2 regions of the Pseudomonas sp. S35 genome follow, and region 2 is predicted to be linked to the other one. Evidence: predicted binding sites of a transcription regulator. Region 2 holds the regulator's gene; the other holds the start of a gene.
What was found. Region 2 encodes FliA, which starts transcription of late flagellar genes. Its sites were predicted from a motif close to CTAAAGTTTNNNNNNNNNNNGCCGNTAA; they were not measured.

Region 1: the regulator FliA is predicted to act here: its motif matches at 3,996-4,023, upstream of PspS35_RS00605 (methyl-accepting chemotaxis protein).

The regions. Positions count from the first base shown of each region.
Region 1 covers NZ_CP019431.1:121,929-136,887, forward strand. The annotation lists tRNA gene PspS35_RS00585 (tRNA-Ala) at 3-78, shown strand; rRNA gene PspS35_RS00590 (23S ribosomal RNA) at 327-3,218, shown strand; rRNA gene rrf (5S ribosomal RNA) at 3,376-3,491, shown strand; rRNA gene rrf (5S ribosomal RNA) at 3,601-3,716, shown strand; gene PspS35_RS00605 (methyl-accepting chemotaxis protein) at 4,138-6,018, shown strand; gene PspS35_RS00610 (SRPBCC family protein) at 6,056-6,520, opposite strand; gene PspS35_RS00615 (amino acid adenylation domain-containing protein) at 6,540-9,908, opposite strand; gene PspS35_RS00620 (diiron oxygenase) at 9,905-10,843, opposite strand; gene PspS35_RS00625 (DUF3050 domain-containing protein) at 10,840-11,598, opposite strand; gene PspS35_RS00630 (GntR family transcriptional regulator) at 11,936-12,631, opposite strand; gene PspS35_RS00635 (TauD/TfdA family dioxygenase) at 12,898-13,791, shown strand; gene PspS35_RS00640 (ABC transporter substrate-binding protein) at 13,806-14,831, shown strand; gene PspS35_RS00645 (ABC transporter ATP-binding protein) at 14,833-14,959, shown strand, end outside.
Region 2 covers NZ_CP019431.1:4,618,688-4,633,646, reverse strand. The annotation lists gene flhF (flagellar biosynthesis protein FlhF) at 1-908, shown strand, start outside; gene fleN (flagellar synthesis regulator FleN) at 1,015-1,848, shown strand; gene fliA (RNA polymerase sigma factor FliA) at 1,845-2,585, shown strand; gene PspS35_RS20635 (chemotaxis response regulator CheY) at 2,755-3,129, shown strand; gene PspS35_RS20630 (protein phosphatase CheZ) at 3,148-3,936, shown strand; gene PspS35_RS20625 (chemotaxis protein CheA) at 3,948-6,146, shown strand; gene PspS35_RS20620 (chemotaxis response regulator protein-glutamate methylesterase) at 6,195-7,328, shown strand; gene PspS35_RS20615 (flagellar motor protein) at 7,328-8,068, shown strand; gene motD (flagellar motor protein MotD) at 8,084-8,971, shown strand; gene PspS35_RS20605 (ParA family protein) at 9,022-9,810, shown strand; gene PspS35_RS20600 (CheW domain-containing protein) at 9,810-10,610, shown strand; gene PspS35_RS20595 (chemotaxis protein CheW) at 10,691-11,173, shown strand; gene PspS35_RS20590 (DUF2802 domain-containing protein) at 11,174-11,566, shown strand; gene PspS35_RS20585 (hypothetical protein) at 12,000-12,326, shown strand; gene PspS35_RS20580 (hypothetical protein) at 12,360-12,905, shown strand; gene yegS (lipid kinase YegS) at 12,998-13,915, shown strand; gene PspS35_RS20570 (response regulator transcription factor) at 13,874-14,533, opposite strand; gene PspS35_RS20565 (sensor histidine kinase) at 14,530-14,959, opposite strand, start outside.

The DNA.
Region 1 (14,959 bases), 2.1 Mb from region 2:
ACGGGGCCATAGCTCAGCTGGGAGAGCGCCTGCCTTGCACGCAGGAGGTCAACGGTTCGATCCCGTTTGGCTCCACCACTACTGCTTCTGTTGTTGAAAGCTTAGAAATGAGCATTCCATTGTGATGATGGTGAATGTTGATTTCTAGTCTTTGATTAGATCGTTCTTTAAAAATTTGGGTATGTGATAGAAAGATAGACTGAACGTTACTTTCACTGGTAACGGATCAGGCTAAGGTAAAATTTGTGAGTTACTCAGTTTTGAGTATTATCGAATTTTCGGCGAATGTTGTCTTCACAGTATAACCAGATTGCTTGGGGTTATATGGTCAAGTGAAGAAGCGCATACGGTGGATGCCTTGGCAGTCAGAGGCGATGAAAGACGTGGTAGCCTGCGAAAAGCTTCGGGGAGTCGGCAAACAGACTTTGATCCGGAGATGTCTGAATGGGGGAACCCAGCCATCATAAGATGGTTATCTTACGCTGAATACATAGGCGTAAGAGGCGAACCAGGGGAACTGAAACATCTAAGTACCCTGAGGAAAAGAAATCAACCGAGATTCCCTTAGTAGTGGCGAGCGAACGGGGACTAGCCCTTAAGTGGCTTTGAGATTAGCGGAACGCTCTGGAAAGTGCGGCCATAGTGGGTGATAGCCCTGTACGCGAAAATCTCTTAGTCATGAAATCGAGTAGGACGGAGCACGAGAAACTTTGTCTGAATATGGGGGGACCATCCTCCAAGGCTAAATACTACTGACTGACCGATAGTGAACTAGTACCGTGAGGGAAAGGCGAAAAGAACCCCGGAGAGGGGAGTGAAATAGATCCTGAAACCGTATGCGTACAAGCAGTGGGAGCCCACTTTGTTGGGTGACTGCGTACCTTTTGTATAATGGGTCAGCGACTTATTTTCAGTGGCGAGCTTAACCGAATAGGGGAGGCGTAGCGAAAGCGAGTCTTAATAGGGCGTCTAGTCGCTGGGAATAGACCCGAAACCGGGCGATCTATCCATGGGCAGGTTGAAGGTTGGGTAACACTAACTGGAGGACCGAACCGACTACCGTTGAAAAGTTAGCGGATGACCTGTGGATCGGAGTGAAAGGCTAATCAAGCTCGGAGATAGCTGGTTCTCCTCGAAAGCTATTTAGGTAGCGCCTCATGTATCACTGTAGGGGGTAGAGCACTGTTTCGGCTAGGGGGTCATCCCGACTTACCAAACCGATGCAAACTCCGAATACCTACAAGTGCCGAGCATGGGAGACACACGGCGGGTGCTAACGTCCGTCGTGAAAAGGGAAACAACCCAGACCGTCAGCTAAGGTCCCAAAGTTATGGTTAAGTGGGAAACGATGTGGGAAGGCTTAGACAGCTAGGAGGTTGGCTTAGAAGCAGCCACCCTTTAAAGAAAGCGTAATAGCTCACTAGTCGAGTCGGCCTGCGCGGAAGATGTAACGGGGCTCAAACCATACACCGAAGCTACGGGTATCACGTAAGTGATGCGGTAGAGGAGCGTTCTGTAAGCCTGTGAAGGTGAGTTGAGAAGCTTGCTGGAGGTATCAGAAGTGCGAATGCTGACATGAGTAACGACAATGGGTGTGAAAAACACCCACGCCGAAAGACCAAGGTTTCCTGCGCAACGTTAATCGACGCAGGGTTAGTCGGTCCCTAAGGCGAGGCTGAAAAGCGTAGTCGATGGAAAACAGGTTAATATTCCTGTACTTCTGGTTATTGCGATGGAGGGACGGAGAAGGCTAGGCCAGCTTGGCGTTGGTTGTCCAAGTTTAAGGTGGTAGGCTGGAATCTTAGGTAAATCCGGGATTCTAAGGCCGAGAGCTGATGACGAGTTAACTTTTAGTTAACGAAGTGGTTGATGCCATGCTTCCAAGAAAAGCTTCTAAGCTTCAGGTAACCAGGAACCGTACCCCAAACCGACACAGGTGGTTGGGTAGAGAATACCAAGGCGCTTGAGAGAACTCGGGTGAAGGAACTAGGCAAAATGGCACCGTAACTTCGGGAGAAGGTGCGCCGGTGAGGGTGAAGGACTTGCTCCGTAAGCTCATGCCGGTCGAAGATACCAGGCCGCTGCGACTGTTTATTAAAAACACAGCACTCTGCAAACACGAAAGTGGACGTATAGGGTGTGACGCCTGCCCGGTGCCGGAAGGTTAATTGATGGGGTTAGCTAACGCGAAGCTCTTGATCGAAGCCCCGGTAAACGGCGGCCGTAACTATAACGGTCCTAAGGTAGCGAAATTCCTTGTCGGGTAAGTTCCGACCTGCACGAATGGCGTAACGATGGCGGCGCTGTCTCCACCCGAGACTCAGTGAAATTGAAATCGCTGTGAAGATGCAGTGTATCCGCGGCTAGACGGAAAGACCCCGTGAACCTTTACTATAGCTTTGCACTGGACTTTGAATTTGCTTGTGTAGGATAGGTGGGAGGCTTTGAAGCGTGGACGCCAGTCTGCGTGGAGCCAACCTTGAAATACCACCCTGGCAACTTTGAGGTTCTAACTCAGGTCCGTTATCCGGATCGAGGACAGTGTATGGTGGGTAGTTTGACTGGGGCGGTCTCCTCCTAAAGAGTAACGGAGGAGTACGAAGGTGCGCTCAGACCGGTCGGAAATCGGTCGTAGAGTATAAAGGCAAAAGCGCGCTTGACTGCGAGACAGACACGTCGAGCAGGTACGAAAGTAGGTCTTAGTGATCCGGTGGTTCTGTATGGAAGGGCCATCGCTCAACGGATAAAAGGTACTCCGGGGATAACAGGCTGATACCGCCCAAGAGTTCATATCGACGGCGGTGTTTGGCACCTCGATGTCGGCTCATCACATCCTGGGGCTGAAGCCGGTCCCAAGGGTATGGCTGTTCGCCATTTAAAGTGGTACGCGAGCTGGGTTTAGAACGTCGTGAGACAGTTCGGTCCCTATCTGCCGTGGACGTTTGAGATTTGAGAGGGGCTGCTCCTAGTACGAGAGGACCGGAGTGGACGAACCTCTGGTGTTCCGGTTGTCACGCCAGTGGCATTGCCGGGTAGCTATGTTCGGAATAGATAACCGCTGAAAGCATCTAAGCGGGAAACTAGCCTCAAGATGAGATCTCACTGGGACCTTGAGTCCCCTGAAGGGCCGTCGAAGACTACGACGTTGATAGGTTGGGTGTGTAAGCGCTGTGAGGCGTTGAGCTAACCAATACTAATTGCCCGTGAGGCTTGACCATATAACACCCAAGCAATTTGACTACTCGAAAGAGCATCAGATTGCGGTGTGTGAAGACGCAATGAACCGAAAGTTCGATGCTCACAAAACACCGAAAGCTATCACATACCCAATTTGCTGAAGCGAGGCCAACTGGCCGCGACTCAGTACCCGAATTTCTTGACGACCATAGAGCATTGGAACCACCTGATCCCATCCCGAACTCAGTAGTGAAACGATGCATCGCCGATGGTAGTGTGGGGTTTCCCCATGTGAGAGTAGGTCATCGTCAAGATTAAATTCCAAAACCCCTGTTTGCTCACGCAAACAGGGGTTTTGTTTTTGTAGAAGTCCATGAATTTCATCGGCGTGTCGCTATTGCAACGCTCCGGTACACAGAATTTCTTGACGACCATAGAGCATTGGAACCACCTGATCCCATCCCGAACTCAGTAGTGAAACGATGCATCGCCGATGGTAGTGTGGGGTTTCCCCATGTGAGAGTAGGTCATCGTCAAGATTGAATTCCGAAACCCCTGTCTGCTAACGCAGACAGGGGTTTTGTCGTTAAGCGGAGCTGATCAGAACAGCTCGCTTGACGGCGTCTCACGTTGCGCGGCGGTTCGGCTGAAATGGTGCTTTAACGCGCATCACATTGCATGACAGCACCTACTCAAAAGACAGTGTTCGAAGGGGGCTGCGCCAAGCGCTACAAATGACAAGCCGGTGCAGGCTGGATGCTTGTACGACAACCGCTTGTCAGTTTCCTACGGGAAAAGAAGATTTATCCCACAAAACACTCAGTTTTGCCTCAGCTTGGCCGAAAGCCTGACGAGCCATGCGTGCCCCGAAATAGAGCGGCCCGACAAGTTGCCTATACCGTTACATGGAATGTTCCACTCGGCACGCTCACCCCCCTTTGGCAAAAAGAAGTCGATGAAATGAATCTCAAGTTCAGTCATAAAATCTTGTTGGCCGCGTCAGGCGTTGTGGTTCTAGCCTTTGCGTTGTTTACCCTTTACAACGACTACCTCCAGCGCAGCACCATTAAGCAGAACCTGGAGTCATCCATTCAGCAGTCGGGTGAACTCACTGCCAGCAGCGTGCAGAACTGGCTCAGTGGCCGAATATTGGTGCTTGAAAGCCTGACGCAAAACGTTGCCCACCAAGGCAATGCGGTAGACCTCCCTGGGCTGGTCGATCAACCCGCGTTCACCTCGAATTTCCAGTTCACCTATGTTGGCCAAACCAACGGTGTGTTCACCCAGCGTCCGGACGCTAAAATGCCCGACGGCTATGACCCCCGTCAGCGCCCTTGGTACAAACAAGCCGTGGCTGCCGATAAGCCTATGCTTACACCGCCCTATATGGCCGCGGTGGGTGGTCAGATCGTTACCATCGCTATGCCGGTGAAAAAGAACGGCGAGCTGCTCGGCGTGGTCGGTGGTGACCTGAGCCTGCAAACCCTGGTGAAGATCATCAATTCGGTGGATTTCGGCGGCATCGGCCATGCGTTTCTGGTCAGTGGCGATGGCCAGGTCATCGTCAGCCCTGACGAGGACCAGGTGATGAAAAACCTCAAGGACATCTACCCAGGCACTAATGTCCGTATCGAAAAGCTCAACCAGGACGTCGTCCTCAAGGGGCAGGATCGCATTCTGTCGTTCACCCCTATCAGCGGCTTGCCCGGTGCAGATTGGTATATCGGCCTGTCGATCGATAAAGACAAGGCCTACGCACCGCTGGGTAAATTCCGCACTTCTGCGCTGATTGCCATGTTGATTGCCGTGGTCGCGATTGCGGTGCTCTTGAGCCTGTTGATTCAAGTGTTGCTGCGCCCCCTCACGACGATGGGTGTTGCCATGCAGGATATCGCTCAGGGCGAGGGTGACCTGACCCGCCGCCTGGCCGTGACCAGTAAAGATGAATTCGGTGAGGTAGGCAGTGCGTTCAACCGATTCGTAGAGCGTATCCATGCTTCGATTTCCGAAGTGTCTTCCGCAACACGACAAGTGCACGACCTGTCCCAGCGCGTGATGGCATCTTCCAACGCCTCGATCATCGGCTCCGACGAGCAGAGCGCGCGTACCAACAGCGTGGCCGCAGCGATCAACGAACTGGGTGCGGCTACCCAGGAAATCGCGCGTAATGCCGCCGATGCGTCGCAGCACGCGAGCGGTGCCAGCGAGCAAGCCGACGATGGCCGCAAAGTGGTCGAGCAAACCATTCGGGCAATGTCGGAGCTGTCGCAGAAGATCAGCCTGTCTTGCACTCAGATCGAGACTCTGAACGCGAGCACCGATAACATCGGCCATATTCTCGATGTGATCAAAGGCATCTCCCAGCAAACCAACTTGCTCGCCCTCAACGCCGCCATCGAAGCTGCGCGGGCAGGGGAAGCCGGGCGCGGGTTTGCCGTGGTGGCCGATGAAGTGCGCAACCTGGCCCACCGTACCCAGGAGTCGGCCGAAGAGATTCATAAGATGATCACGTCGCTGCAGGTGGGGTCGCGTGAAGCGGTGACCACCATGAATGCCAGCCAGGCTTCCAGCGAAGAGAGCGTTGAAGTCGCCAACCAAGCCGGTGAGCGCCTGGTCAGTGTGACGCAGCGGATCGTCGAGATCGATGGCATGAACCAGTCCGTCGCGGCGGCCACTGAAGAACAGACTGCCGTGGTGGAAACCCTCAACGTCGACATCAACCAGATCAACCTGCTGAACCAGCAGGGCGTGACCAACCTCAACGAAACCTTGAAAGACTGCGATGCGTTGTCACAACAGGCCAATCGCTTGAAGCAGTTGGTCGACAGCTTCAAGATCTGACCCGTCGAGCCTATAAGTAGGAGCGAGCAACTCGCTCCTACTGCTTGCCCAACAAGCGGCGCACGTTGTCCAGCGCGCTGTCGGCGAACCCTTGCACAAACTGCTCAAAACCTCCCTGCGCCGTGTCTATGGGCTCGGCAATGATGGTCCAGGTCACCCTGGAACTGTGCGCGCCAAGTGCGTCTACGGTGATCGCGGCCCACAGCCTGGCTACGCCCAGGGTGTTGTAGATTGTGGTCCAGGTCATGTGCATGGCGTGCTCGTCCCGGCTGTTGAGTTGTTCCACCACGCAGTTGCCATCTCGGAAGAACTTCGTGCGCAGAGCGCCCACGCCGGTGCCGATCATGTCGATATGCGTCAGGGCAGGGATGAACACATCGAAGCCTGCAAACTGTCCCACCATGTTCCACAGGCGCGAGGCGTCGCAGTCGATCACGACAGAGGCCACTATGGGCACGCCTTCAGGGTTGCGAATTAACGTATCGGGTTGCAGCGGTTTCATGAGTTCGTCCTGAGGCGTTTCAGAGAAAGCCGATGGCCTTGAGGTGGTTGCAGCCTTTGCTCAACAGCACCGGATCTTTGTCGGGGTACTGTTCCCCCATTTGTTGAACACCATGGCGTGCGTTGTCGTGGCGAATCATCGAGGTATCACCGATGTCTTCATCCAGACGATCGAGATAAAACCCGAGTACCCCAAACAGTGCGTTGTCCGGACTCACCGTTCGCAGCGCCTGCTGCCAGTGTGCAATGCTCACCCGCTCGAACCTGTAGCCCGCCCGGCTGAACGCGTCCAGGTAATCCTCCCAGCTCAACGGCTGTGGGTTGTGCAGGTTGAACACGTTGCGCTCGGCGTGAAAGCCAGTGCAGTGGAACGCAATAAAGCGCGCCAGGAAGTCCACGGGCATCAGGTCGAAATTCAACGCCAACCGGGGCATCAGGCCCAATTGCAGCGACCCCTTGAGCATCAGCATCAGACGATTCTTGTGCGGCTGGCAAACGCCGTTGCGGCTATTGAAACTGATATTTCCCGGGCGATGGATATTCACCCAGGCCCCTTGTTCAACCGCACGCCCCAGCAGCCGCTCGGCGACCCACTTGGACAGGTTGTAGCCATTTTTGATGTACAGCGGCGGTGTGGCCGCCGCCGGGGCTTCCAGAACGTGCCCCTGTGAGTCGACGCCGCTGGAGGCCGAGAGTGTCGAGACAAAGTTGAAGACTTTCTTGCTGCGGGTTTCGCACAGGCGCAGGCATTCGGCTATGGGCGCGACGTTATCCCTGGCCAGCGAGGCGTAGTCCATCACGTGGTTGACCCGCGCTGCGTTATGCACCAGTACGCCGAAGTCCTCGGCGAGATGCTCATACATGTCGCAGGCCAAGCCCAACTGCGGCAGGCTGATGTCGGCGGCGAAGACCTGCACTCGACTCAAGTCCATGTGTTCCAGGCGGTACTCACGCAATGCTTGGGTAAATCGCGTCATTGCACAGCTCCCCGGCACTTCCCGAACCAGGCACGCCACTGCGGTTGCACCGCCCGCCAGCAACGCCTCGACGATATGAACACCGACGAAGCTGTTGGCGCCTGTCACGATCACTTTATGCGGGTCGCCTGCACGGTCATCGGGCAGTGTGCTGATTGCCCATTCCCGTTGAGCGTCCTGAACCGCCTGGCCCGTGGCAGCGTCGGGAAGCTCACCCTCCTCCAGCAGCGTTGCCAGCGTACGAATCGTCGGTACTTCAATGAACTGGCTCAACGCGAAGCTGCGTCCCAATTGCTCGCGCACGCTTAGCAACAGGGTCGACAGCAAAATCGAGTGGCCACCGAGGTCGAAGAAGCTGTCATCAATTGAAAACTGAGTAGCCGGTCGAGTCAGTAACTCGCCCCACAGGTTGCTCAATCGCGCTTGGAGCGGGGTGTGCGCAGCGCGAGGAGGGGTCTGCAAGAGTGGCTGGAACGGGAGCGCCAGCAACGCCTTGCGGTCGACTTTACCGTTGCTGGAGTAAGGCATGTCCGGCAACTCGCCCCAGAACCCAGGCTGCATGTAATCCGGTAGCCACTGCCGCGCATGTTGCTGCAGGGCCGCCACCGTGGCACCGGGTTCAGGCTGGGCGACAAAGGCGCAGACCCGAGTGTCGCAGTCGATCACCACTGCTAACTGGCGATACAGCCGGCTGTCACGCAGGCATTGTTCAATTTCCTGGGGCGCGACCCGAAAGCCGCGGATCTTCACCTGATCATCACGGCGTCCGCCCAGCACAATTCCTTTGGCTGTCCACTGTGCCAGGTCACCGCTGCGATAAGCGCACAGCGCCTGGCCATCGCCTATTGGCAGTTCGATGAACGGGCTGGCCGCCAGCGGCGGCGCATTCACATACCCCAGGCTAACCCCAGGACCGATGATGTACAGCTCACCCATCACGCGCTCATCCACCGGTTCGAGGTTTTCATCGAGTATCAGCACTTGGCTGTTCGTGATCGGATGGCCGATGTTGTGAGGGTTGTCGCCGGGGGCCATCCTTCGGTGCGTGATCAGCACCGTGGTTTCGGTGGGGCCATAGAGGTTGTGTAACTGACACTGGCCTGCGAGCCGTTCGATCACATGGGGTTCGCAGGCATCGCCGCCAGTCAGCAGGTGCGTCAAGCCCAGGGGGCGGTCCAGCGGCAGGATACCGAGCAGCGCCGGCGGCAGGAAAGCATGGGTGACGCGCCGCTGACGGAGCAGTTCCACCAGTTGCTGAGGGTCGCGCTTTTGCTCCTCGCTGGGCACGATCAACTGGGCACCAGCGATCAATGCGGGGAAGATATCGATCAACGACGAGTCGAAACTCATGGGTGAAAACTGCAACACCCGACTTCGCTCATCCAGCGCCATACACGCGCCGAACCAACTGGCGAAGTGCGCCAGGTTGCCGTGGCTGAGTAGCACGCCCTTGGGCTGGCCTGTACTGCCCGATGTATAAAGCACCATGCTCGGCGTATCCGGGCAGCAGCGATTGTGGATCGGCCGGTCGGCGTCGCACAGGCCGACAGCACTCACATCCACGGCAATGAAACGCTCGCGTAACGGGTGCTGGCCAGTATCCAGCAATACGCATGCCCCGGCACTTTCGAGCATGGCCTGATGGCGTTGCGGGGGGTGGTCGGGGGCCAGTGGCAGGTACACGGCACCACAGCCCTGCAGCGCCAGAATGCTGGCGTACAACTCGATGGACTTCCCCAGGCATACACCGACCACTGGCACGGCCTCAAATGCTGCCAGCAAGGGGCGCAGTCGTTGCTGGATCGCGATGACCCGTAGGTGCAGCTGATGGTAAGTCACTTCGTTGCCCGCGATGTTCAGTGCCGTCCGGTTGGCGAAGGTACGAAGGCTGTCCTGTATCCGCTCGATCACCGGTACCTGCGCTTTGTGCATCAATGCAGGGTCGTCCGTACGATTGAACCGATGCATGAATGCCAGTGCCTCAAGCCCCTGCAAACCCCGCTCTGGCCAGTCCGTGGCGATCGCGCGTGTAGAGAAGTGCTCGGGATCCCGCGAAAAACCGCTGACGTGCAGCGCAACCCAGTCTTCCAGCGCGCTCGTCACCTGTCGGCGCAGTCGTTGGCCATTGCCACTGGGCTCCTCGGCAATGTCCAGCACGGCACGCAAGCGTTGGTCAGCGTCATAGCTGCGCAGTTGCACCGCCGGTAACCCACTGTCGGTTATCGGGCCAACCCCCACGCGCAGCCTCATACAGGCTGCTTGGCCGATGTCGACCAATAACGGCAGGCTACCGTCCTCAATCCAGAGGTCGACGGCCTCGTCACCCGATACATGCCCGTACTGGTCCAGCACCTCCCGGATGGCGGTGAGTGCTCGGCTGGTGCCGTGCCAGCCGATGGTCAGGCGCCTCATATCGGCACCGGCAAGTAGGTGTCCAGCGCGTGTGCCACGCTCGGCGTCTGCAACAAACCGCTATGTCGCAGAAAATTCATGATATTGCCCATCAACGGGTGCTGGCGGGTAATGGGAAACGCCAGCGCCGTTATTTCATCGCGTAGCGCGTTGCGCAGCGTGGCGCTGATGTCGAGGTGTTCGATCAGGTGCAGGTCGAAGTTTTTTTGCAGCTCGTTGGTCAGGTAATGCGCAAGGAACGTCGGTAGTACCTGGGCGATGCTGTCACGGTCATCCGGACTCGCGGCTTGCCAATAAAGCTGCACCAGCCGGGTCCAGAATTGCGCGTGGCGGCCCTCGTCAAACAGATGGTCGGCCATCAGGCCGCAAATGGAGGCTTTGACACTGGCGTCCTTGGAAAAGGCCGCCACGTCCTGGGTTACGCTGTTTTCAGCGATGGCCACGGCGATCAGCGCCACGGCATCGTGCAGGTGAGCCGGTGCCTGCGCCTGTGCCGCCGGCAGTGCACGGCTCAGTTCGATTTGCTCGGGCAGGTCGAGTGGTTGTATGCCCGTCATGGCGATGGTTTGCTGCAAAAAGTCCAGTGCGACCAAGGCGTGGTAGTCCTCATCTACCACCACCGTCATCGCATCCACGCGGCAGTCAAGCGGGAAGGGCACCGCGAAGCGATTCTTGGCAATGCTGCGGGCAGTCGTGTCGACGATTTCGGTCTCGAAGATCACCACGTCGTTGATGAATTTGTAGAAGCTTTGCAGCAGTACGAAGTCGCGCCAGTGCGGGCAATGCTCCACAAATGTCGCATTGAGGACCAAGGGCTGGCGGCACAGCGGATAGATCAGCTTGTCATCGTTTTCCAGCAGGCGGCGAGGGCGGGTGCGGACCGTTGCACGGCGCTCCCAATCGTCGGCAATCGCGTGGTAGCTGGCGCTGTTCATGGTTGCACCTCTTGCAGCGAGGCCCTTACCTCGTCCCAGAACGTGATGCGGCTTTCCACCGCAGCAAGGGCCGCCTCGTAGGCCTGTTGCGGGTAAGTCGGGTCTGCGCTGGTCAGGCGCTCAAGCAACTGTTCTGCTGCCGGGCCATGATTCTCTGTGTCCAACTCGATGTGGCGCTTGAGATAGGTACACAACGTGGGCGCCTGGTGATGGATGAGCGCACCCTGGCGCAGGATGTCCTCGAACATGCTGGGGATGACTTGCTCGCGACTGTGAAAAAACGCGGCTGCCACACAGTGAGTGGAGGCGTTCAGCGCGATGTGCAGTGTGTCGTCGACAAAACGCGCTACGCCCGCAGGAACATCGACCCTGTGCAAGGCAGCACTCGCGTCTACCCCTTCGCGTTGCAGCGCGATGAAGCGTTTGATCGCCAAGGTGCAGGCACCGACTTCGACCATGGCTTGCAGGTACCACTCGAAGTGGCTGCAGTGGCCTTGACTCGGGTGTTCGTCTGACTCCTCGCCCAGCACGATCTCATTGATCAGCCGTGCGGCTTGCGCATCAGCGGGTGGCAGCCAGGGCAGGCGCGTGCAGGTCAGGTCCTGTTGCAGGCGCTTGGTGAGGGTCATGAAGTCCCAAACAGCGAATACATGGCTCTCCATAAAAAGTTGTAACTTTCGAAGTGAAGTTATTTCCATAAATAACGCGTGGCTGCATAACTTCCGTTTTCTTTGTTCAAGTAACGATTGATACATGGTGGATGCCTATAAGTTGTTGCGTCTACTGTGAACGCAACGTTGAGCTTTCATGAACGGCAAGAAGACAAACAGGTGTAAGCCAAGCCTGGCGCAAGCGAACGCTCGAACGCATGGGGCTATGCCGTCGATTGAAGTGTCGGGTTTAGTAATAAAATATAATAAGCGGGTTAAACAATTTGGCGAGCATATGAATGTGTTAGATGTTTTTCTAAATAATATTAGCTGTCAGTAAGTTGCTTTATTTGATGTGGGAAGTTTCTCTGTCGCGGGCGCTACCCTGTTGAGAGGGAGCCCCGCAGCGTTAGAGGGTCAAGACGCACACTGGAGCACCTCGTTAAGGGGTGTCTTCCAGGCCATTGAGGTAGGTGGTGATCACCTCCATCCCTCGCATCAAGTGGTTGCGCAGTGTCAGGATGCTTGCGTCGACTTTTTTCTGTGCCACCAGGTTCAGCAACTCCCGGTGATCTTCCTGGGATGTTTCACCCAACCCCATCGCCTCAAGGTTGAAACGCAGGAAGCGCTCTTCCTCGTTCAACCCATGTTCCACCAGCCTGAGCAACCGCTGGTTGGGGGCCTTGCCATACAGGGCCATGTGAAACAGTCGATTGAGGCGGCCAATCTCGGTGTAGTCTTTTTCCTGCTCCAGTGCACAGATGAACGCTTCAGCCTCGGCGAGATCGGTTTCGGTCAGCAAGGGAATCGACAAGCGTAATGCCTCGGACTCCAGCAGCATCCGTAGTCCATAGGTTTCCGCCGAATTGTCTTCGATCAGCGGTGCAACCACGGCGCCCTTGTGGGTCACCACATGCAACAGCGATTGGGCCTCCAGTTGGCGCAAGGCTTCTCGTACGGGCATGCGGCTGACGCCAAACAGGCTGGCCAATTCTTGTTGACGCATCGCAGTACCGCAGGGCAATCGGCCATCGAGGATTGCATTTCGCAAGGTTTCTTCAATTACGGAGCGAGCAAGGTGGGCGGGAATAGGGCCGCTGATCTTGATGCTGTTCAAAGGGGTCGGCTTCTGCGTCACGGTTACGCTATCCTCCTCGTTAGAAGGGTGGTGGCTAATTGGATCCAATGAACACTAGAGACTGCCCATACGCTTGTCAAACAGGCACAGTTTCGGCTTGTAAGCGGTTCAACACCAGGCTCCCGAAGCCCACCCGAGGCTTCTCGCGTGTCTGACAAGGCATGGCCATTTTACGACATTCACGCATATCGATATTTCCTAACGGTATTTAAATTGCCGTTCTTATACCTATAAAGTCACTCTCCTGTCTGACCGGGAGTGAACTCATGTCCGCCACCTCTACTGTTCCAACAGCGATCCCTACTGCCCAATCTTTCGAGATTCGACCACTGCCCGGCAGTGTCGGTGCCGAGATTATCGGCCTGGACCTGTCCCGGCCAGTCAATGACCAGGATTTTGCACGCATTCACCGTGCGCACCTGGATCATCACGTTGTGGTCTTTCGCGACCAACGCATCACTCCCGAACAGCAGATTGCCTTCAGCCGCCGTTTCGGCGTGCTGCAGATCCACGTGCTCAAACAGTTCCTGCTGGCCAACCACCCGGAAATCCTGATCGTCTCCAACATCATTGAAAACGGCCAATCCATCGGCCTGGGCGACGCGGGTAAATTCTGGCATTCGGACCTGTCCTATAAAGCACTGCCGAGCCTGGGCTCAATGCTGCATGCCCAGGAGCTGCCCTCTGAAGGTGGCGACACCTTGTTCGCCGACATGCACAAAGCCTGGGACCAATTGCCCGAGCACCTACGCAAAGCAGTGGATGGCCGCAGCGCCGCCCATTCCTACACCGCACGCTACAGCGAGACCAAATTCGAAGGCAACTGGCGCCCCACACTCACGCCCGAGCAGTTGGCGCAAGTCGCCGAAGTGGTGCACCCGATTGTGCGCACCCACCCGGAAAACGGCCGCAAGGCGTTGTTTGTCAGTGAGGGCTTCACCACCCGCATCGTCGGCCTGCCCGAAGACGAAAGCCGCGACCTGCTTGCCCAGCTCTACGCCCACAGCGTGCTGCCACACAACATCTATCGCCATCAATGGCAGCCCCACGACTTGGTGTTCTGGGACAACCGCTCGTTGATCCACCTCGCCGCCGGTTGCCCCAGCTACCTGCGCCGCAAGCTGTTTCGCACCACCATCCAGGGCGACGCGCCTTTCTGATTCGGAGCATGACCATGTCCAGGAACATCCCATTTGCACGATTGGCCGCCACCGTTGGGCTGGGTATCAGCCTGCTGGCTGGCAGCCTGGTAGCGCCGGCAGCGGCCCAGGCCGAAGGCGAGATCCGCATCGCCGAACAATTCGGCATCGTCTACCTGCTGCTCAACGTGGTGCGCGACCAAAACCTCATCGAAAAATACGGCAAGCAGGAAGGCATCGACATCAAGGTCGACTGGACCCAACTGTCCGGTGGCGCGGCAGTCAACGATGCGCTGCTGTCTGGCTCCATCGATATCGCCGGTGCCGGCGTCGGTCCGTTGCTGACCATCTGGGACCGCACCCACGGCAAGCAGAACGTCAAGGCCGTGGCATCCCTGGGCAACTTCCCGTACTACCTGGTCAGCAACAACCCCAAGGTCAAGACCATCGCCGACTTCACCGACCAGGACCGCATCGCCGTGCCTGCGGTGGGCGTTTCGGTGCAGTCGCGTTTCCTGCAATACGCCGCCGCCAAGCAGTGGGGCGACAAGGAGTTCAATCGCCTGGACAAGTACACCGTCGCCGTCCCGCACCCTGACGCCACTGCCGCACTGATCGCCGGCGGCACCGAGCTGACCGGGCACTTCTCCAACCCGCCGTTCCAAGACCAGGCCCTGGCCAATCCCAACGTGCACGTGGTGTTGAATACCTATGACCTGCTCGGGCCGAACTCGCCGACGGTGTTGTTCGCCACCGAAAAATTCCGCAACGACAACCCGAAAACCTACAAGGCGTTTGTGGACGCACTGACCGAAGCTGCGCAGTTCGCCCAGAACGACAAAGGCGCCGCAGCCGATACCTACATCCGTGTGACCAAGGCCAAGATCGGCCGCGCCGAGCTGCTCAAGATCATCGACAACCCGCAGTTTGAATTCAGCGTCACACCGAAAAACACCTACCCGCTGGCGGAGTTCCTCTACCGCGTCGGCGCCATCAAAAACAAGCCTGAATCGTGGAAGGACTACTTCTTCCAGGACGCCAAGCCCCTGCAAGGAAGTTGAGATGAACGCGCCCTTGCAAGGCCACACGGCCAGCAACCTGCACACCGTCGCACCGTTGCTGGCGGTGGATAGCGTCAGCCTCGAATACCGCACCCCCGAACGCGTGGTGCGGGCCACCCACCAGGTCA
Region 2 (14,959 bases):
ATGGCCTGCGCGAACTGCTGGAAGTGCAGCTCGGCTCGCTGGCCTGGACACAACTGCAAGGCAGCAAGCCGCAACAGGCCAACCTGTGGCGCCGCCTGCAACGCATCGGCCTGTCCGGTCCGCTGTCTCGCGACCTGCTGGCCCTGACCACCGAAATCGACGAACCTCGCCAAGCCTGGCGCATGTTGCTGGCGCACCTGGCGCGGATGATCGTCACCCCGGAAATTGAACCCTTGGAAGAGGGTGGCGTGATCGCCATGGTCGGCCCTGCCGGCATGGGCAAGACCACCACCCTGGCCAAGCTGGCCGCGCGTTACGTGCTCAAGTACGGCGCCAATAACATCGCGCTGGTGAGCATGGACAGCTACCGCATCGGTGCCCAGGAACAGCTCAAGACCTTGGGTCGTATCCTCAATGTGCCGGTGACCCACGTCGATCCGGGCCAGTCCCTGGCCAACGCGCTCGACCCGCTGCTGCGCAAGCGCGTGGTGTTGATCGACACCGCCGGCCTGCAAGCCAGCGACCCGGCGTTGCGCATGCAACTGGAAAGCCTGGCTGGGCGTGGCATCAAGTCGAAAAATTACCTGGTGCTTGCAACCACCAGCCAAAAACAGGTTCTTACCGCTGCGTACCATAGCTACAAGCGCTGCGGCCTGGCCGGTTGCATCCTGACCAAACTGGATGAAACCGCCAGCCTGGGCGAAGTGTTGAGCCTGGCTATCAGCCATGAACTACCGGTTGCCTACCTGACCGACGGGCCGCGGATCCCGGATGATCTGCATCTGCCGCGCCGTCATCAGTTGGTCAGCCGCGCCGTCAGCGTGCAAATGCAAGAAGAGCCTAGCGAGGAAGCGATGGCCGATATGTTCGCCGACCTCTACCACCACCCGGCAAAACGGGTCGGTTGAAGTCAGGATGAACACCGTGAAATGTACCTACATCGATGGTCTGCAAGCGATTCACGCGGCCAAGCCATGTAGCCTGCGTCTAAGCAAGACAAGGTAAAGAAATAAAATGGGCAGCATGCATCCCGTACAGGTGATCGCGGTGACCGGCGGCAAAGGTGGCGTCGGGAAAACTAACGTGTCAGTGAATTTGTCCCTGGCCCTGGCAGAGCTTGGCCGTCGCGTCATGCTGCTGGATGCTGACCTGGGGCTGGCGAACGTCGACGTTCTGCTGGGACTGACGCCCAAACATACCCTTGCCGATGTGATCGAGGGGCGCTGTGAGCTGCGCGATGTGCTGCTCCAGGGCCCTGGCGGGATCCGCATCGTGCCGGCCGCCTCCGGTACCCAGAGCATGGTGCACCTGAGCCCGGCGCAACATGCCGGCCTGATCCAGGCCTTCAGTGATATCGGCGACAACCTCGACGTGCTGGTGATCGACACCGCCGCCGGGATCGGCGAGTCCGTGGTCAGCTTCGTGCGCGCCGCGCAGGAAGTGTTGCTGGTGGTCTGCGATGAACCCACCTCGATCACCGACGCCTACGCCCTGATCAAACTGCTTAACCGTGACTACGGCATGAACCGCTTCCGCGTGCTGGCCAACATGGCCCAGAGCCCGCAGGAAGGGCGCAACCTGTTCGCCAAGTTGACCAAGGTCACGGATCGCTTCCTCGATGTCGCCTTACAATACGTCGGCGCAGTTCCCTACGACGAGTGTGTGCGCAAGGCTGTGCAAAAGCAGCGTGCAGTCTACGAAGCGTTCCCTCGTTCCAAATGCGCACTGGCGTTCAAGGCTATTGCCCAGAAGGTCGATACTTGGCCGTTGCCCGCCAACCCTCGGGGGCATCTGGAGTTTTTCGTCGAGCGATTGGTACATCAGACGAGCGCAGGACCGGTGCTATGACAGCGAACGGCTACAACGCCTACAAGAAATCTGCCCGTGACAGCCAGGGTGAGTTGATTGAGCGCTATGCGCCGCTGGTCAAGCGTATCGCCTATCACTTGTTGGCTCGCCTGCCCGCCAGCGTGCAGGTCGAGGACCTGATCCAGGCCGGCATGATCGGCCTGCTCGAAGTGTCGACCAAATACGACGCCAGCAAAGGCGCGAGTTTCGAGACGTATGCGGGTATCCGTATCCGTGGCGCGATGCTCGATGAGGTGCGTAAAGGCGATTGGGCGCCGCGTTCGGTGCACCGCAATACGCGCATGGTCAGTGACGCAATTCGTGCAATTGAAGCAAAAACCGGTCGCGACGCTAAAGATCACGAAGTTGCGGCCGAACTCCAATTGAGTCTCGACGATTACTACGGGATTTTGAACGATACCTTGGGCAGCCGCCTGTTCAGTTTCGACGACCTGTTGCAGGACGGCGAACACGAAGGGCTGCACGAGGACGGCGCGAGCGCACACATGGAGCCGTCGCGCGACCTGGAAGATGAACGCTTCCAGGGCGCATTGGCGGACGCCATTGCCAACTTGCCCGAGCGCGAGCGGTTGGTGTTGGCGCTGTACTACGACGAAGAGCTGAACCTCAAGGAAATCGGTGAGGTCCTGGGGGTCAGTGAATCGCGTGTCAGCCAGTTGCACAGCCAATGCGCAGCCCGCTTGCGCGGGCGATTGGGAGAGTGGCGAGCGCGCTGACAGGCGGTGTGGGGGCACTGCGAAGCGATACCGCGAAGGTGATTGGCCTTCGCGGGTTCGACCCGTGGTGTTCCCAGCAGTCCTTTTTGTGTAATGCCTGTTGATTGAAATGGCGCGTCCAGGTGCTGGGCGCGTTTAAGACTGCTTGGAGGTCGAATTGGACAAGAACATGAAAATCCTCATCGTTGATGACTTCTCAACGATGCGGCGGATCATAAAAAACCTGTTGCGTGACCTTGGGTTCACAAACACGGTCGAGGCGGATGACGGCCTGACGGCAATTCCGATCCTCAACAGCGGGAGCATCGACTTTCTGGTAACGGACTGGAACATGCCGGGAATGACCGGTATCGACCTGTTGCGCCACGTGCGCGCCGACGAAAAGCTGCGCAGCCTTCCCGTGTTGATGGTGACCGCCGAAGCCAAGCGTGAGCAGATCATCGAAGCCGCCCAGGCCGGGGTCAACGGTTATGTGGTCAAGCCATTCACTGCACAGGCCTTGAAAGAGAAGATCGAAAAGATCTTCGAACGCATCCACGGCTAATGCCATCGCGGGGGAGCTATGGAGCATAAAGAAACGTCACAGGGAGACTTCGAGTCGACCCTGAAAAAACATGCTCACCAGTTGGTCGACAGCCTTGAAAGAGGCCAGTTCGGCGACGCGGTGCAGTTGATCCATGAGCTCAACCAGACCCGTGACCGCGGCCTGTATCAGGAAGTGGGCAAGCTCACACGCGAGCTGCACAGTGCGATCGTCAATTTCCAGATTGACCCGCATATGCCCCAGGCCGAAGAAATCTCACAAATCACTGACGCCACCGAACGCCTGTCCTACGTGGTCAGGCTGACTGAGGCGGCGGCCAACCGCACGATGGACCTGGTGGAAAACGCCACGCCCCTGGTCAATGGCATGGCCACTGAAGCCCAAGCCCTGAGCAACGACTGGGGCCGCTTCATGCGCCGGGAAGTGGGGGCTGAAGAGTTCCGTGAGCTGGCCCGTCGGGTCGAAGGGTTCTTGTCACGCAGCGAGCAGGAAAACCGCACGGTTGCCAGCAACCTCAATGACATTCTGCTGGCCCAGGACTACCAGGACCTTACCGGTCAGGTGATCAAGCGTGTGACCCAGTTGGTCACCGAAGTGGAAAGCAACCTGCTCAAATTGGTACTCATGGCTGGCCAGGTCGACCGTTTTGCCGGCATCGAACATGACCGCGAAGCGATCCTCTCTGAAAAAGATCCACAAAAACATCTCGCCAAGGGTGAAGGTCCGCAGATTCATGCCGATAAACGTGAAGACGTTGTGTCAGGTCAGGATGACGTAGATGACCTGTTATCCAGTTTAGGCTTCTAAGGAGCACCCACATGAGCTTCGGCGCCGATGAAGAGATCCTTCAGGATTTCCTTGTAGAGGCCGGCGAAATTTTAGAGCAACTGTCCGAACAACTGGTCGAGCTGGAAAGCCGACCGGATGATGCGAACCTGCTCAATGCAATTTTTCGCGGTTTTCATACTGTAAAAGGGGGCGCCGGCTTCCTCCAGCTCCATGAGCTGGTGGAGTGCTGCCACATCGCCGAGAACGTGTTCGACATCCTGCGCAAGGGTGAGCGTCACGTTGATTCGGAATTGATGGACGTGATTCTCGAAGCACTGGATGCGGTCAACGGCATGTTCAGCCAAGTGCGTGAACGTGCCCCGATCACCGCGGCCACGCCGGAACTGTTGGCCGCCCTGGCGCGCTATGCAGAGCCGGCCGACACCACGGCAGCGCCGGTGGTTGAAGCCGCGCCTGAGCCGGTGGCGCAGCCAGAAGCCGATGTAACGGACAGCGAGTTCGAGCAGTTGCTCAACTCCCTCAGTGCCGTCAAGGCCGAGGCTGAAGCACCGGCGGCGCCTGCCCCGGCAGCGGCGCCGACCAGCGAAGACATCACCGACGCCGAGTTCGAATCGCTGCTCGACCAGTTGCACGGCAAGGGCCAGTTCGCCGCCGATGCGGTGGCGCCGGTTGCCGCTGCCCAAGCGCCTGCGGCCCCGGCCAGTACCGACATTACCGATGACGAATTCGAAGCCTTGCTTGACCAGTTGCATGGCAAAGGCACGTTCGCCGTCGACGCCCTGCCAGACGTGGCGCCAGCGCCTGCTGCTGCACCTGCCAGTGCCAAGCCTGCGGACGATGGGTTGATCTCCGATCACGAATTCGAAGCGCTGCTGGACGATTTGCACGGCAAGGGCAAGTTCACCGAAGTCGCCTCGGCGGCGGCTGTGGCGACGGCGGCACCGGTTGCGGCCAAAGCGGCTGCACCTGCACCTGTGGCAGCGGCCAAGCCAGCCGCCCCGGCTCCAGCACCGGCGCGTGCAGCTGCGCCACCGCCGCCGGAAAAACCGGCCAGTGAAGCCGAAACCACGGTGCGGGTCGATACCGCGCGCCTGGACGACATCATGAACATGGTCGGCGAACTGGTACTGGTGCGTAACCGTCTGGTGCGCCTGGGCCTGAGCAGCGGCGATGAAGCCATGCAAAAGGCCGTGTCGAACCTCGATGTGGTGACGGCCGACCTGCAAACCGCGGTGATGAAAACGCGCATGCAGCCGATCAAAAAAGTCTTCGGCCGTTTCCCGCGCCTGGTCCGTGACCTGGCACGCCAGCTGAAGAAAGAGATCAACCTGGAACTGGTGGGTGAAGAAACCGACCTCGACAAAAACCTTGTCGAGGCCCTGGCCGACCCGCTGGTCCACTTGGTGCGCAACGCCGTCGACCACGGCGTCGAAACCCCGGAAGAACGCGAAGCCTCGGGCAAGTCCCGTGGTGGCAAGGTGATTCTGGCGGCGGAGCAAGAAGGCGACCATATCCTGCTGTCGATTACCGATGACGGCAAAGGCATGGACCCGGCGATCTTGCGCAATATCGCGGTCAAGCGCGGCGTGATGGACAAGGACGCCGCCGACCGGCTGACCGACACCGAGTGCTACAACCTGATCTTCGCCCCAGGCTTCTCGACCAAGACCGAGATTTCCGACGTGTCGGGCCGTGGCGTGGGCATGGACGTGGTGAAGACCAAGATCAGCCAGCTCAACGGCTCGATCAACATCTACTCGACCAAGGGCCAGGGCTCCAAGATCGTGATCAAGGTGCCGTTGACCTTGGCGATCATGCCGACCCTGATGGTGATGCTGGGCAACCAGGCTTTCGCCTTCCCGCTGGTCAACGTCAACGAAATCTTCCACCTCGACCTGTCGCGTACCAATGTGGTGGACGGCCAGGAAGTGGTGATCGTGCGGGACAAGGCGTTGCCGCTGTTCTACCTCAAGCGCTGGCTGGTTGCATCGGCTGCCCATGAGGAGCAGCGCGAAGGCCATGTGGTGATTCTGTCCGTGGGCACCCAGCGCATCGGCTTTGTCGTCGATCAACTGGTTGGCCAGGAAGAAGTGGTCATCAAGCCTTTGGGCAAAATGCTGCAGGGAACCCCGGGCATGTCGGGTGCGACCATCACCGGTGACGGTCGGATCGCGCTGATTCTCGATGTTCCGAGCATGCTCAAGCGTTACGCCGCTCGGCGTATTTGATTCTGGTGGGGCAGGGCGGTAATGCCCGCCCCGCCTAACGGAGTGTTTATGGCAGTCAAGGTCCTGGTGGTGGACGATTCGGGTTTCTTCCGCCGCCGCGTCTCGGAAATTCTTTCCGCCGATCCAAGCATCCAGGTGGTCGGTACGGCCACCAACGGCAAAGAGGCGATTGATCAAGCCATTGCGCTGAAGCCGGACGTGATCACCATGGACTACGAGATGCCGATGATGGATGGCATCACGGCAGTCCGGCACATCATGCAACGCTGCCCGACCCCGGTATTGATGTTCTCCTCGCTGACCCATGAAGGCGCCCGAGTGACCCTCGATGCGCTGGATGCCGGTGCGGTGGACTTCCTGCCGAAGAATTTCGAAGACATCTCGCGCAACCCCGAGAAGGTCAAGCAACTGCTGTGCGAGAAAGTCCACAGCATTTCCCGCAGTAACCGTCGCAGCCTGTTCAGCGCGCCAACGCCTGCCCCAGCGCCGGTAGCGCCTGCGGCTGCGCCCACCAGTTCCTCGTTCAGTCGCCCGGCGCCTGCACCGATTGCACGGCCTGCGCCGCCACCGGTACGTACGTCGGCCCCGGCTGCTGCGCATTCGGCGGCACCTAAGCGCAAGGCCTATAAATTGGTCGCCATCGGTACCTCCACCGGCGGCCCGGTGGCCTTGCAGCGCGTATTGACCCAGCTGCCGGCCAACTTTCCGGCGCCGATCGTGTTGATCCAGCACATGCCGGCGGCGTTCACCAAGGCCTTTGCCGAGCGCCTGGACAAGCTGTGCCGCGTCAGCGTCAAGGAAGCCGAGGATGGTGACATCCTGCGTCCTGGCCTGGCGTTGCTGGCCCCGGGTGGCAAGCAAATGATGGTCGATGGCCGTGGCGCGATCAAAATCCTGCCAGGCGACGAGCGCCTCAACTACAAGCCGTGCGTGGACATCACCTTCGGCTCGGCGGCTAAGTCCTACGGTGACAAAGTTCTGGCGGTGGTGCTCACCGGCATGGGCGCCGACGGCCGTGAAGGCGCCCGCCTGCTCAAGCAGGGCGGCAGTGCAATCTGGGCCCAGGATGAAGCCAGCTGTGTGATCTATGGCATGCCCATGGCCATCGTCAAGGCTGACCTGGCCGACGCCGTCTACAGCCTGGACGATATCGGCAAGCATCTGGTGGAGGCCTGCCTCTAATGGATGTGTTGAGCCTGATCGGCATCATCATGGCGTTTGTCGCCATTATCGGCGGCAACTACCTCGAAGGCGGCCACCTTGGCGCCCTGGCCAACGGCCCGGCGGCGCTGATCGTGATCGGCGGCACCGTGGGCGCGGCGTTGTTGCAGTCACCGATGAGTTCGTTCAAGCGTGCGATGCAGATCGTGATCTGGATCATCTTCCCGCCACGCGTCGACCTGGCCGGGGGCATCGACCGGGTGGTCAACTGGAGCCTCACCGCACGCAAGGAAGGCCTGCTGGGCCTGGAAGGCGTGGCCGATGCCGAGCCCGACAGCTACTCGCGCAAGGGCCTGCAATTGCTGGTCGACGGCGCCGAGCCGGAAGCGATCCGCAGCATCCTGGAAGTGGATTTCTACACCCAGGAAAGCCGCGACATCAACGCCGCCAAGGTCTTTGAAAGCATGGGCGGCTATGCGCCGACCATCGGCATCATCGGTGCGGTGATGGGCCTGATCCACGTGATGGGCAACCTGGCCGACCCTTCGCAGTTGGGCAGCGGCATTGCGGTGGCGTTCGTTGCCACTATCTACGGCGTGGCGAGTGCCAACCTGGTGCTGTTGCCCGTGGCCAGCAAACTGAAGTCTATTGCCATGCGCCAGTCGCGTTACCGTGAAATGTTGCTCGAAGGCATCCTGTCGATTGCCGAGGGCGAGAACCCGCGCTCCATTGAACTGAAGCTCCAGGGCTTCATGGATTGATGGGGAGTAATGCCAATGAGCCGTCGCCGTCGCGAGCCTGAAGAACACGTCAACCACGAACGCTGGCTGGTGTCCTACGCGGACTTCATCACCTTGCTGTTCGCATTTTTCGTGGTGATGTACTCCATCTCGTCGATCAATGAAGGCAAGTACAAAGTCATTTCCCAGGCGTTGATCGGCGTGTTCAACGACGCCGATCGTTCGCTCAAGCCGATCCCCATCGGCGAAGAGCGGCCCAAGACCGTGACCCCGGCCAAGCCGCTGGTCAATGACAGCGACGAAACCGCAGCCGGCGTGGGCGGTACCAGTGACCCGCTGAAAAGCATCGCCGATGACATCAGTGCTGCGTTTGGCGACCTGATCAGCTCCAATCAGATGACCGTGCGCGGCAATGAGTTGTGGGTGGAGATCGAACTCAATTCCAGCCTGTTGTTCGCCAGCGCCGACGCATTGCCCAGCGACCAGGCGTTCACCATCATCGATAAGGTGGCGGCAATTCTCCAGCCGTTCGAGAACCCGATCCACGTCGAAGGCTTTACCGATAACGTACCGATCAGCACCGCGCAGTACCCGACCAATTGGGAGCTGTCCTCGGCCCGTGCTGCGAGCATCGTGCGCATGCTCGCGATGCAGGGCGTAAACCCCGGGCGCCTGGCGTCGGTGGGCTATGGCGAGTTCCAGCCGGTGGCCAATAACGCCACGCTGGAAGGCCGTGCGCGCAACCGTCGGGTGGTGTTGGTGGTGTCACGCAACCTGGATGTGCGCCGCAGCCTGACCGGGACCGGCACCGCCAATGCAACACCGGACGCGGCCTTGAAGCGCGCTGGCACACAAACTGCACCGGCCCCTGTAAAGCCGCCGGTTCGGCAGAGTGCCGTCAATTCTCCGTCACCGGCTCAATAACCTATGCAATGTCTCGGTCGCGCACATGCCCACCGGGAGGAACCATCCGAATGAGAGTCTGGGCAGTTGCCAATCAAAAAGGTGGGGTCGGCAAGACCACCACCTCCATCGCTTTAGCCGGTTTGCTGGCCGAGGCGGGCAAGCGTGTGGTCGTGGTCGACCTCGACCCCCATGGCTCGATGACCAGCTATTTCGGTTACGACCCAGACGCACTGGAACACAGTTGCTTCGACCTGTTCCTGCACAAGGGCAGCGTGCCGAGCGACTTGCCCGGCCAGTTGTTGCTGCCAACGAGCAACGAGAGCATTTCCCTGCTGCCATCCAGCACCGCACTGGCCACCCTTGAGCGCCAGTCGCCGGGGCAGAGCGGGCTGGGCCTGGTGATCGCCAAGACCTTGGCGCAACTGTGGCAGGACTTCGACTACGCCATCATCGACAGCCCGCCGTTGCTCGGCGTGCTGATGGTCAACGCGTTGGCGGCCAGCCAGCAGTTGGTGATCCCGGTGCAGACCGAGCACTTGGCGGTCAAGGGCCTGGAGCGCATGGTCAGCACCCTGGCGATGATCAACCGCTCACGCAAACAGGCGCTGCCGTATAGCATCGTGCCGACCCTGTTCGACCGCCGTACCCAGGCCTCCCTGGGCACATTGCGCGTATTGCGCGATGGCTACCCGGATGCCATCTGGAATGGCTACATCCCGGTGGATACCCGCCTGCGCGATGCTAGCCGGGCAGGGCTGACGCCCTCGCAGTTCGACGCCAAGAGCCGTGGCGTGATGGCCTACCGCGCGCTGCTCAAGCACCTGCTGTCCCAGCAGCTTGTGGCGCAGGTGGCTTGATGAATCGTCCTGTTGAACTCAAGACCCGGCCGCAACTGGCACTGGAATCCTACCTGGATGCCCTGCTGCAGGAAGCGACCGAGGAAGACGTGCCGGAACCGATCCTGGTGCTGGAGCCCGCGCTAGAAGTGCCGGCGGCCAGCACCCTGGACGAGTTCCAGTTGGCGGTATTGGAAGAGCAGGCGCGTGATGCCTATGTCGCGCCGGTGATCGTGCCGCTGGCTGTCCCGGTGGCCATGCCCGTCGCGCCGGTGGTGGTCGAGCCGGTGGTGCAAGTGCACTTGCCTGCGAGCATTACGCCGCCACCCGTGAGCGGCGATGAGCGACCGGCCTGGGCGGCCGAACCGTTCGAATGCCTGCTGTTCGATGTCGCCGGGTTGACCCTGGCCGTGCCGCTGGTGTGCCTGGGCTCGATCTACTCCCTGGAAGGCCAGGAACTGACGCCACTGTTCGGTCAACCGGAGTGGTTCCTTGGCATCCTGCCGAGCCAGGCCGGCAACCTCAAGGTGTTGGACACGGCGCGCTGGGTGATGCCCGATCGCTACCGCGACGACTTCCGCCAAGGCTTGCAGTACGTGATCTCGGTGCAGGGCTACGAGTGGGGGCTGGCGGTGCATCAAGTCAGCCGCTCGTTGCGCCTGGACCCGAACGAAATCAAATGGCGCAGCCACCGTGGCCAACGGCCTTGGCTGGCGGGCACTGTGATCGAACACATGTGCGCGTTGCTCGACGTTGCCGAACTGGCCGAGTTGATCGCCAGCGGTGCCGTCAAGGCGATGCCTGTTACCAAACGCAGTTGATTGAACAATAAGGGCCGCGCGCGAGTGCGGCCAACGAAGCACACACGCCGTACGTAACGGCATTTGAAGGGGTCATGGGTATGAACAAGTCAGCGTCCGCACAAGGTTTGGATGATCCGATCCTGCAATGGGTTACCTTCAAACTGGACAACGAAACCTACGGCATTAACGTGATGCGCGTGCAGGAAGTGCTGCGCTACACCGAGATCGCTCCGGTTCCAGGTGCGCCAAGCTACGTGCTGGGCATCATCAACCTGCGCGGCAACGTGGTGACGGTGATCGACACCCGCCAGCGTTTTGGCCTCGATACAGCCGAGATTACCGACAACACCCGCATCGTCATCATCGAGGCCGACAAGCAAGTGGTCGGGATCTTGGTCGACAGCGTGGCCGAAGTGGTTTACCTGCGCCAATCGGAAGTGGAAACCGCGCCGAACGTGGGTAACGAGGAATCGGCCAAGTTCATCCAGGGCGTGTGCAACAAGAACAACGAACTGCTGATTCTGGTTGAGCTGGACAAGATGATGAGCGAAGAAGAGTGGTCGGAACTGGAGAGTATCTGATTGTTCTTTGAGGCCGTGGTGATTGTCCTGGCCCTGCTGTGGGCCGGGACGCTGGCGTTTATGCTGCGCTATGTGCGCCAGCAACGGGAATTGGCGATGCAACAGGCCGAGCGCGACGCGGTGCGCGACCGGCGCATCCTGGAGCTGGTCAAGCGCGTTGATCACTTCCAGCAAAGTGCGGTGAAGGTCGGGGATGAGGTGCATGAACTGCGCGCCATCCTCGCGCCGCTGCCAGACAAGTTGGCGCAGATCGAGCAGCGCGACCCGGCGAGCCTGTCGTTTGCCCAGGCGGCGAAGCTGGTGGGCATGGGCGCGACGGTGGATGAACTGACCCAGTCCTGCGGCTTGACCCAGGCTGAGGCGCAGTTGATGAGTAAATTGCACAAAAGCTGATTGCGCGGTGTAAGCCGTGCAACACCGCTCTCTACCTTTAGCCAGCGCTATCTGGGCTGAAAATCAAAAGTGTCGGCTGCGGCTGGTTGTATCGTGCGTGTCCCAATGCCATGTTTTCTCATGGCACTTTTATGTCTTTGTGCTGACCAACCTGCGTATGCAGGAAGTTTCAATCACAAGGATGCGAAATGTCTGTCGACGCTTTATCAAGAACAAACCCCTCTGTTTTGCTGCAGCCCTGCGGCGCTGCCCTGCCAGCCTTTCTGGCAGGATTCACCTCATGGTGTTTCATACGTTGTCCGAGTCAAACCAAGGAAGAACGCCATGTTCAGCAAGGTTCTGCGGTTGAGTGTTTGCGCTGTATTACTGACCGGCTGCACGGGCAGGGGCTTTCAGCCGCCGCCGGTAACCCATCACTAAAAGGAAGCAGGGAATGAATGATCTACGCAAAGGACTGTACGGCGTCGCGCTGGCATTGGCGGCGGCAGGGCTGGGCGGTTGTGCTTCGTCGATGACGGTCACCGGCGAGCCGGGGGTGAAGATGGGCGAGAGCTATGCCCAGGTGCTCGCGGTGGTCAGCCGCAACAACGCCGTGACCAAGCAGGTCGATGGCCAGGGCTTCCGGGCTGAGGGTTACTCGTCGATGTTCAAGGACTGCCGCATCAAGTACTTCATCTTCCAGGGCGCCGATGGCTTGCAGATGGTGAAGTACGAGCCGGCGCCGCAGTTGTCGGTCAACCACAATTGCCGTCAGCCGTAAGTGGCCCTTTCTTCCTTTGCGAGTTGATTGCCGATGAATGTTAGACGCATGGTTCCTGCGGCGTTGCTGGTACTGCTGACGGGATGCGGCCAAGTGGCGAACATCCGCTCCCTGTCCACCGGCTACGTCGCACCGACGTCCGGCGAGACGGCCCGTGTACGGTTGATCACCGATGGCCTGGTGCGCGCGGTGCCGGGGCGTGATTGCCTGGACTGGAATGTGCCGGGCGCCGGGGTGATGGCGTCGACCAAGGCGGGTTTTCCCGACCACAACGGTGAAAACCTGGGTATGCCGGGGCCGATTTATTCGTGGGCCGCTGCCGTATCGTCGGAGTTGGTGGTGCCGGCGAACACGCCGATCGCGTTTCATTACCTGGGGCAGTTGCAGTCTTCCCGGCAATGTTCCAGCACCATGACCTTTGTGCCTCGGCCCGGGGTGGATTACATGGTGCAGGCGTCCATGTATGCAAACTGTTCATTCCAGCTGCACGAACTGCCGGCGGGCGGCAAACAATGGGTCGCTGTAGCGCCCGCGCCCAAGGGCAAGCTGTCGATGTGCAACGCTATGGATAATTTCTAGCGGGCCAATTATTTTTTGGCCTCAATGACTTTTTCCTACTCCTTAAAGGTCAACATCCTTCAAGCACTATTGAACCCAGGAGTACGCCCCCCATGACCACCCCCAAGGCACTGTTGATCCTTCACGGCAAGCAAGCCCTCAACGAGGACGTGCGCGCAGCCGTGCTGGCCCGGCGCGAGCGGGGGTTGGAGTTGGCGGTGCGGGTGACCTGGGAGGGCGGTGACGCGCAACGGCTGGTCAAGGAGGCGCTGGACGGCGGCTATACCCACATCATTGCCGGTGGCGGCGACGGCACCTTGCGCGATGTGGCCGAGGCGATGGCCCAGGCCCAGAGCGACGCTAGCCTGGTGCTGATGCCGCTGGGCACCGCGAATGATTTTGCCAAGGCCGCCGGTGTGCCGTTGGAGCCTGCCCAGGCCCTGGCGTTGCTGGATGTGCCCCCCAGGGCAATCGACCTCGGCCAGGTCGGCGGGCAGATTTTCCTGAACATGGCCACCGGCGGCTTCGGCAGCCAGGTTACGGCGAATACTTCCGAAGACTTGAAGAAAGTCCTCGGCGGCGCCGCTTATCTGTTTACCGGCCTGACGCGCTTCAGCGAATTGAAGGCCGCCTATGGTGAGCTGGAAGGGCCGGATTTCCACTGGAAGGGCGAACTGCTGGCACTGGGCATCGGCAACGGGCGCCAGGCGGGCGGGGGGCATGTGCTGTGCCCTGGCGCATTGGCCGATGATGGCTTGCTCGATGTCAGTATTCTGCCGGCGCCGCAGGAAGTGGTCGGCACGCTGCTCAACTTGATGAGCGACGGTGGGCTCGACAACATGTTCGTGCGGGCGCGCCTGCCGTGGGTCAAGATCAAGGTGGCGCAGGGTTTGTACATCAACCTCGATGGTGAACCGCTACAGGGTGACGACCTGCACTTCGAAGCCTTGCCCAAGGCGCTTCGCGTGCATCTGCCGGTGGGTTCGCCCCTAGTCGTCCAGGCTGATGATCTGCTCGCGCACGGCGAATAACACCAGGCCCGCCACGTCGAATATCTGCAGGCGCTTCATGATCTGCGAGCGGTGCGCTTCCACCGTCTTGATACTCAGGCCCAGGCCGTGGGCGATCTCGCGGGTGGACTTGCCGCGCACGATCAGGCGCAGTATCTCCAGCTGGCGGGCCGTGAGGTTGTGCGTGTGGCCGGCGGGGGTGACCGGCCCCTGGCTGCGCACCAGCGCCTGGTTGATCACGGTGTGAGCGATCGCTGGGCTCAGGTAGCGTTCGTTGTTGCGCAAGGCTTGCAGCGCGTGTTCCAGCTCATTGGCGCTGGTGTCCTTGAGCAGGTAGCCGTGGGCGCCGGCCTCCAGCGCGCACATGATCAGTTCCGGGTCGGTGTGCATCGACAGGATCAGCACCTTGCTCTTGGGGTGCGCACGCTTGAGTTGCTGCAGCGCGTCCAGGCCACCGGTGTGTTTCATCGACAGGTCCAGCAGCACGATGTCCGGTAGCAAGGTATTGAACTGCTCCAGCAACTGCGCGCCATCACTGGCTTCGCCGGTTACCGTGTAGCCGGGAATATCCTGGATCAGCGCACGTACGCCGGCCCGGATCAGGGCATGGTCGTCCACCAGAAGTAATGTGCAGGTCACTCGATAACCTTAGGGGCGCTGGCCCGCTCGAGGGCGCGGGGCGCCCAGGGGAACAGCGCGTCGATGCGTGTTCCGTTGCCTGGCTGGCTGCTCACGGAGAGTGAACCGCCAAGTTGATCAACCCGCTCGGCCATGCCCGCCATGCCCCGCTGACCTTCCAGGCTGGGGTTGATGGCAGGTGAAAAGCCCTGGCCGTCATCACAGATAGTCAACGACAGGCCCTCGGGCAGGCGTTGCAGGCGTACCTGCAGGTTGCGCGCCTGGGCGTGGCGCAGCATGTTGGTGACGGCTTCCTGGGTGATGCGAAAGGCCGCCACGGCCATTTCTTCGGGGATGCCCGTCAGCCGTTGCTGGCACTCCAGGCTCCAGTGCACGGGGGTGTTTTCCAGGGTCTTGAGCAGGTGCGCGCGCAGGCTGGCTTCCAGG